Regions from separate parts of the Arthrobacter sp. Y3221048 genome, predicted to be linked through region 1. Evidence: predicted binding sites of a transcription regulator. Region 1 holds the regulator's gene; the other holds the start of a gene.
What was found. The regulator HspR, encoded in region 1, represses chaperone genes until heat shock. The targets are predictions, from matches to a motif close to AAGTTGAGTCNNNNNGACTCAACTT.
Positions count from the first base shown of each region.

Region 2: a site for HspR is predicted at 1,382-1,406, ahead of AC5RVS_RS00890 (ATP-dependent Clp protease ATP-binding subunit). Genes of this name have one in related genera too.

Region 1 covers NZ_JBNHHX010000002.1:280,203-283,605, forward strand. Annotated here, with positions in the region: gene AC5RVS_RS05920 (nucleotide exchange factor GrpE) at 1-188, shown strand, start outside; gene AC5RVS_RS05925 (DnaJ C-terminal domain-containing protein) at 321-1,292, shown strand; gene AC5RVS_RS05930 (heat shock protein transcriptional repressor HspR) at 1,362-1,784, shown strand; gene AC5RVS_RS05935 (COG4315 family predicted lipoprotein) at 1,867-2,427, opposite strand; gene AC5RVS_RS05940 (sigma-70 family RNA polymerase sigma factor) at 2,660-3,157, shown strand; gene AC5RVS_RS05945 (anti-sigma factor family protein) at 3,154-3,403, shown strand, end outside.
Region 2 covers NZ_JBNHHX010000001.1:185,455-188,857, forward strand. Annotated here, with positions in the region: gene AC5RVS_RS00880 (Y-family DNA polymerase) at 1-805, opposite strand, end outside; gene AC5RVS_RS00885 (LexA family protein) at 798-1,172, opposite strand; gene AC5RVS_RS00890 (ATP-dependent Clp protease ATP-binding subunit) at 1,486-3,403, shown strand, end outside.

The DNA.
Region 1 (3,403 bases):
CCTACGGCCTGGCCCGCATCGAGGAGACCGGCGTCGAATTCGACCCGAACATCCACGAGGCCTTGATGCAGCAGCCCGACGCCGAGGTGGAAATGGACACCGTCAGCCAGGTCCTGCGCCTGGGCTACAAGGCCGGCGACCGCGTGCTGCGCGCGGCCCAGGTAGTGGTAGCCGTACCGGCGGAATGACACCGGCAGGGGGCGCCCCGGCGCCCAGCCGCAGATGATGACGGGTTGGCCTCCGGACCGCCGGAGGCCAACCCGTCATCGTCCGGGCGTCAGTACCCATAGACTTTGTGACAACTGAAAGGAGGCGCCTGCATGGCTAGCCAGGACTGGGTCGAGAAGGACTTCTACAAGATCCTCGGTGTCTCCAAGGACGCATCCGATGCGGACATCAAGAAGGCGTACCGCAAGCTCGCGCGGACCCACCATCCGGATACCAACCGGGGGGATGAAGGTTCGGAAAAGAAGTTCAAGGACATCTCCGAGGCCTACTCGGTCCTCTCGGACCCGGGGGAGCGCGAGCAGTACGACGCGATCCGCGCCATGGGCAGCGGTGCGCGCTTCAGCGCCGGGGGACCCGGCAGCGCCGGCGGGCCGGGCGCGGGCGGCTTCGAGGACATCTTCGGCAACCTGTTCGGCCAAAGTACCCGCACCCGCGCCGGCTCCGGGGGCACCGTGCCGCCGGAGTTCGCCGATCTGTTCGGCGGGTTCGGCGGTTTCCCGCAGCAGCAGCAGCCGCCGCGCAGGGGAGCAGACCGCACCGCGACCACCAGCATTTCCTTCGCCGGTTCCATTAATGGAACCACCATCGGGTTGCGCGAGCCCAGCGGCGAGGTGATCGACGTGCGGATCCCGGCCGGGATCAAAGACGGCCAGAAGGTCCGCGTCCGCGGCAAGGGCCAGCCCGGCCCCGCCGGCGCGGGAGACCTGATGGTGACCGTTAACGTCAAGCCCCACCCGTTTTTCCAGCGCGACGGCGACAACATCCGGATCCACGTCCCGGTCACGTTCCCGGAGGCCGCGCTGGGCGCGCAGATCGACGTGCCGACCCTGACCGGTGAACTCGTCAAGGTCAAGGTGCCGGCAGGAACACCCTCCGGCCGGACGCTCCGCGTGAAGGGACGCGGGGTGAAGACCTCGAAGAACACCGGCGATTTGCTCGTGACCATCGACGTGGTGGTCCCGCAGAACCTTGGGAAAGAGGCCCAAGAAGCAGTCAACGCCTTCGCGGCGGCGACTGCCGGGTCCGACCCGCGCGGGAATCTTGCCGCCAAGGCCAGGTTGTAGCGGGCGGAAGTTGCAACCGGCCGGGACAGGCCGGACGGGAAACGCGCGAAGCGCAGGAGGGAGAGCACCATGAGCATCGATATGAATGCGCCGATCTTCGTGATTTCGGTTGCGGCCGAACTGGCGGACATGCACCCGCAGACCCTGCGCCAGTATGACCGTCTCGGCCTGGTCTCTCCGTCGCGCCAGCGGGGCAGGCAGCGCCGCTATTCGCAGAAGGACGTGAACACCCTGCGCGAGGTTCAGCGGCTCTCCCAGGAAGGCGTCTCGCTGGAAGGGATCAAGCGCATCCTCCAGCTGGAAAACGAGGTCGCCGCCCTCAAGGCCCAGGTCCGGGACCTCTCCGAGGAGCTGATGGCCAGGCAGCGCCGGGGCACCGACTCCAGCCGGGTGTTCGCCGCAGGCCTGGCCGGGGACGTGGTGACGTTGGCCCGCGGCCAGCGGCCGCGTCCGCGCAGCCAGGCGCTGATGGTCTGGCGTCCGCAGCGCTGATCCGTTCGGCCGGCGCCCGTGATCGAACGCCCGCAGCTGCCGGTCCCAAGCAGGCGGCTGCGGGCAGGATGGCGGCGTTGAGCTACTTGATCATGTCGCCGTCCGGGGCGACCACGTACCAGACGTCGTTAACGCCCTGGCCGGTGGTGTCTCCCGGGGCCTTGTCTTGGGCCCAGTAGTAGATGGGCATGCCGTTGAGGGTCACCTGCTGCTGCCCGTCGGGGGTGTCGATGAGGCCCACCTCGGCGGTGACACCGTCGAGTTCCGGCTCTTCCTCGGCCAGTACGGGTGGCCACGCGGCCAGGCAGTCGCCCGTGCAGGCGCTTTCGCCGGAGTCCGGGACGTCCTTGGTGAAGTAGTAAACAGTCATGCCTTCGCCGTCCACCACGATTTCGCCCAGGTCGGAATCGGCCGTGGTCAAGGTGGAGGCAGCTCCGGGTGCCTGTGCGCCGCCGGTCTGCCCGCCGTCTGTCTCCGGCGCCGCCGGCGTGGTCATTCCGGGGGTGCCGGCCGTCGGCGTCCCGGCTGCCGGCGGTGCCTCCGGGCCGGCGGGCGTTTCCGTACCCGAACCGCCTCCGCAACCGGCGAGGCCCAGCATGGCAGCGCCCAGCAGGGCTGTCGCTGCTGTCTGTGTGATTTTCATGGGGCTTCCTTTGCCGTCTCCCGGGCGCTGCCCGGAGCGTGGTGCCGCGGGGCGCGGCCCGCTATTGGCAAAGACGCCGGCCGCGCCCACAATGGTTCAACGTTGGGCGAGGAAATCCCGTGGGCTGGATGAACCGGAACGCCGCCGCCGTCGTCGTACCCGGTAGAAAGCCGCGCGGGGACGTTCCGACCGCCGGTGAGGCGGCAGGGGCGCCGGCAGGGAGGAGGCGGCCGTGGCATTGGACGACGAGGCCGTGGCCCGCCTCTACCGCGACCATGCCACGGCGCTGCGACGGTTCGTGCGCGCCGCGACCTCCGACGCGGACCAGGTAGAGGACGTGGTGCAGGAGACGATCCTGCGGGTGTGGAAGCGCGGCCCGGACACCGACAACATGCGCGGCTACCTGTACCAAACCGCCCGGCACGTCATTATCGACGGCTACCGGCGCCGCACCCGGCGGCCGGGCGAGACCGGACTGGGCGAGGACGAGCCGGCCATCGAAGAAGACCAGGTGGAGCGGCTCCTGCTCCGTGTGGTCGTGGAGGAAGCCCTGGCACGGATCAGCCCCGACCACCGCAACATCATCCTCGCCCTGCACTACCAGCGGCTCACCTCGTCCGAAGCCGCCCGGTCGCTGGGCATTCCGCTGGGCACGGTGAAGTCGCGGGCGTTCTACGCGGCCAAGGCCCTGCGGGCCGTACTGGACGAGATGGGGGTGGGGCAGCCGTGAACACCAACGAGGAACAGCACCAACTGCTCGGCCTTTACATCCTGGGTGGGCTGGACCGCCGCGAACGGGCGGGCTTCGAAGAACACCTGGCCTCCTGCGCGGCGTGCCGCAGGGAAGCCGCCGAACTGGAATCGCTGCCCGACCTGCTGGACGCGCTGCCGCGCGACGCAGCGTTGGAGCTGGCGGCGCCGTCGCAGCATGAAGTCGAGGAACGCACCCGGGAACTGGTGGATGAACTGGCCAACC
Region 2 (3,403 bases), on a different contig from region 1:
TGCAGGGCGTCCCGTTCAGTTCCAGCACGGTTCGCTGCAGCACCACGGAGAATTTCTTGCGGATCGCCTGCGGGTCCGCGGCCTTCAGGTCTGCGATCGACTCGATCCCGAGGGCGTTCAGCCGTTTCCCGGTCCGTCCGCCCACGCCCCATAGCCCGGTGACCGGCACGCGCGACTGGATCCATGCGATGTCGGAAGCGGGCATCGAGCCCAGCGAGCACACCCCGGCCATCTGCGGATTCCGCTTGGCAACGTGGTTGGCAAACTTCGCCAGCGTCTTGGTCTGGGCCACGCCAACGCTGACCGGCACGCCCACCTGCCGGATCACGGCGGCCCGGATCCGGCCGGCAGTTTCCAGCAACTGGGTTTCATCGCCGGGCAGGCCCAGGAAAGACTCGTCGATCGAATAGACCTCCTGCCAGGTCCCGAACCGGCCGAGCACTTCCATCACCCGGGCGCTCAGGTCTCCGTACAGCTCGTAGTTGCTGGAGCGCGCGACCAGCCCCCACGCCTTGGCCCGCGGCGCCACCTGGAACCACGGCGTCCCGGTTTTCAGCCCCAGCTGTTTGGCTTCCTCGGAGCGCGCCACCACGCAGCCGTCATTGTTGGAGAGCACGACGACGGGGCGCCCCTCGAGGGACGGATCGAAGACCCGCTCGCAGGAGACGTAGAAATTGTTGACATCCACCAGCGCGATTCGTTCGCCGGGCCGGGATTCGGGCGGTTGGCCGAAGGTTGTGTTGCCGGACCCTGACGGCTGGCCGGAGGCCGCGGCGCCGGACCCCGATACGGGGCCGCTAGACATGGTGCAGGCAACGGGTGGCGACGCCCCAGATGCTCAGGTCCGCGAGTTCGCCCACCTCGGTGGGGACACCGCCGTCGTCCGCCTGCAAGCGCACGCCGTCCGCGGTGAGATGCAGGCGCCGGACCACCAATTCCCCGTCCAGCACCGCGATCACCACCGAACCGTCGCGCGGAGTCAGCGAGCGGTCCACGATCAGCTCATCGCCGTCGCTGATCCCGGCGGCGGCCATCGAGTTCCCGGCCACCCGCATCACAAAGGTACTGGTGCGGTCGCGGATCAAGTGCCGGTTCAGGTCGATGCCGCCGTGGAAGTAGTCCCGCGCCGGTGACGGGAAACCGCGCGCATCCTCGGGCGTTCCGGTGCCCATTTCCGGGCCGGCCGACGCATCCGACGGCTGCTCCAAACCGAACATCCCGGACCCCCGTCTTCGAACAAAGCTTCGAAGACAACACTAGCACCGGCCCTCACCCGGGCCCATGCCCCGGCAGTCCAGCAGTCCGGCCGCCCTATTGGATCCGACGATTCGGGCACAACAAATTCGCCCGAAATGAACGCCCCGCGCCACAACCCCAGGCAAGAGTGAGCCGACTTCACTCAAGTTTGCGGAACTTCTGGAATAATCTTCACCCGAAGGCGTTAACATGAGTCGAAGGCACTCACGTTCCACAGGAGGATCATTCATGCCACTGTTCTTCGGACCAGCTTCCGGCAACGGTTCATTCGACGAGTTCCTAGCCCGCTACCTGCAGGGCCAGCGGGCTGCCCAGTCGCGCACCGTTGACCTCACCCGCCTGCTCAGCCGCCGCACCCATGAAGTGCTGGCACAGGCGGCCCGGTTTGCCGCGGGCCTCGGCCACATCGAGGTGGACGCCCTGCACATTTTGCACGTCATGGCCCGTCAGGAGCCGGCCGCCAGCCAGATCAAGCTGACCGGCGCCGACCCGCAGGCCATCGCGCGCTCCGCCGAGCAGGGCCTGCCGGAAAAGACCGCCCCGACCCGCGAAACGCCGTCGCTGACGCCGTCCGCGCAGCGTGCCCTGCTGGACGCGCACCAGGTGGCCCGCGCGTTCGGTTCCACGTACATCGACCCCGAGCACCTGTTCGCGGCTTTCGTCCTGAACCAGGAGACCCCCGCCGGCCAGATCCTGGCCGGCTCGGGCGTGACCCCGATGGCGCTGCAGCAGGCGGCGGAGAAAGCTGCGGCGCAGGCCGGCGGCCCCAACACAACCGCCGGCCCGCAGCCGGGCGCGAACCCTCAGGCAGAAACGCCGATGCTGGACCAGTTCGGCACCGATCTGACCGCCCAGGCCCGGGAGGACCGGCTGGACCCGGTGATTGGCCGCGCCGACGAGATCGCCCAGACCATCGAAATCCTCGCGCGCCGGACCAAGAACAACCCGGTCTTGATCGGCGAGGCCGGCGTGGGCAAGACCGCCATCGCCGAAGGCCTCGCGCAGGCCATCGTGGCCGGCGACGTCCCGGAGCAACTGCGCGGCAAGCGTGTGGTCTCGCTGGATTTGCCGGGCATGCTGGCCGGCACCCGCTACCGCGGCGATTTCGAGGAACGCCTGACCAAAACCCTGGACGAGATCAGCGCCGCCGGCAGCGAGCTGATCGTGTTCATCGACGAACTGCACACCGTGGTCGGTGCCGGCGGCGGCGGCGAGGGCGGCATGGACGCCGGCAACATCCTCAAGCCCCGGCTGGCCCGCGGTGAACTGCACCTGGTCGGCGCCACCACGCTGGGCGAGTACCGCAAGGTGGAGAAGGACCCCGCCCTGGAGCGGCGCTTCCAGCCGGTCATGGTCGGCGAGCCCTCGATCGAAGACGCCGTGCAGATCCTGTCCGGGCTGAAGGACCGCTACGAGGAACACCACCAGGTGGCCTACACCGACGAAGCGATCCGCGCCGCCGTCGAGATGTCCTCCCGCTACATCACCGACCGGTTCCTGCCGGACAAGGCGATCGACCTGATCGACCAGGCCGGAGCGCGGCTAAGCCTGCGGCGCGGCCCGCGCGTTGACGTGGAGGCTTTGCGCGGCCGGCTGGCAGAGCTGGAATCGGCCAAGAACGGCGCCGTCGCCGAGGAACGCTACGAGAACGCTTCAAAGCTGCGCGACGAGATCGAAGAGCTGCAGGCCAGGCTGGCAGCCGCCTCCGCCAACCAGCCAACCTCCGGTGCCGACGAGGACCACGACGGCGGGGCCCGCCCCGGCGTCGCGCCCTCCGATGTGGTGGGCGAGGCCGAGATTGCCGAGATCATCTCCCGCGCCACCGGCATTCCGGCCGCCCGGCTGACGGAGGGCGACCGGCAGCGGCTGGCCCGGCTGGAGGAGGACCTGCACGCCCGGGTAATAGGCCAGGACGATGCGGTGACCGCTATCGCCAAGTCGGTGCGGCGCAACCGCACCGGCATGGGGGACGAGGGCAGGCCCGTCGGCAGCTTCCTGTTCCTGGGTCCCACCGGTGTGGGCAAGACCGAGCTGGCCAAGGCGCTGGCGGAGTCGCTGTTCGGCGACGAGGACGCCATGATCCGCTTCGATATGAGTGAATACGGCGAGCGCCACACCGTCTCGCGGCTGGTCGGCGCACCTCCGG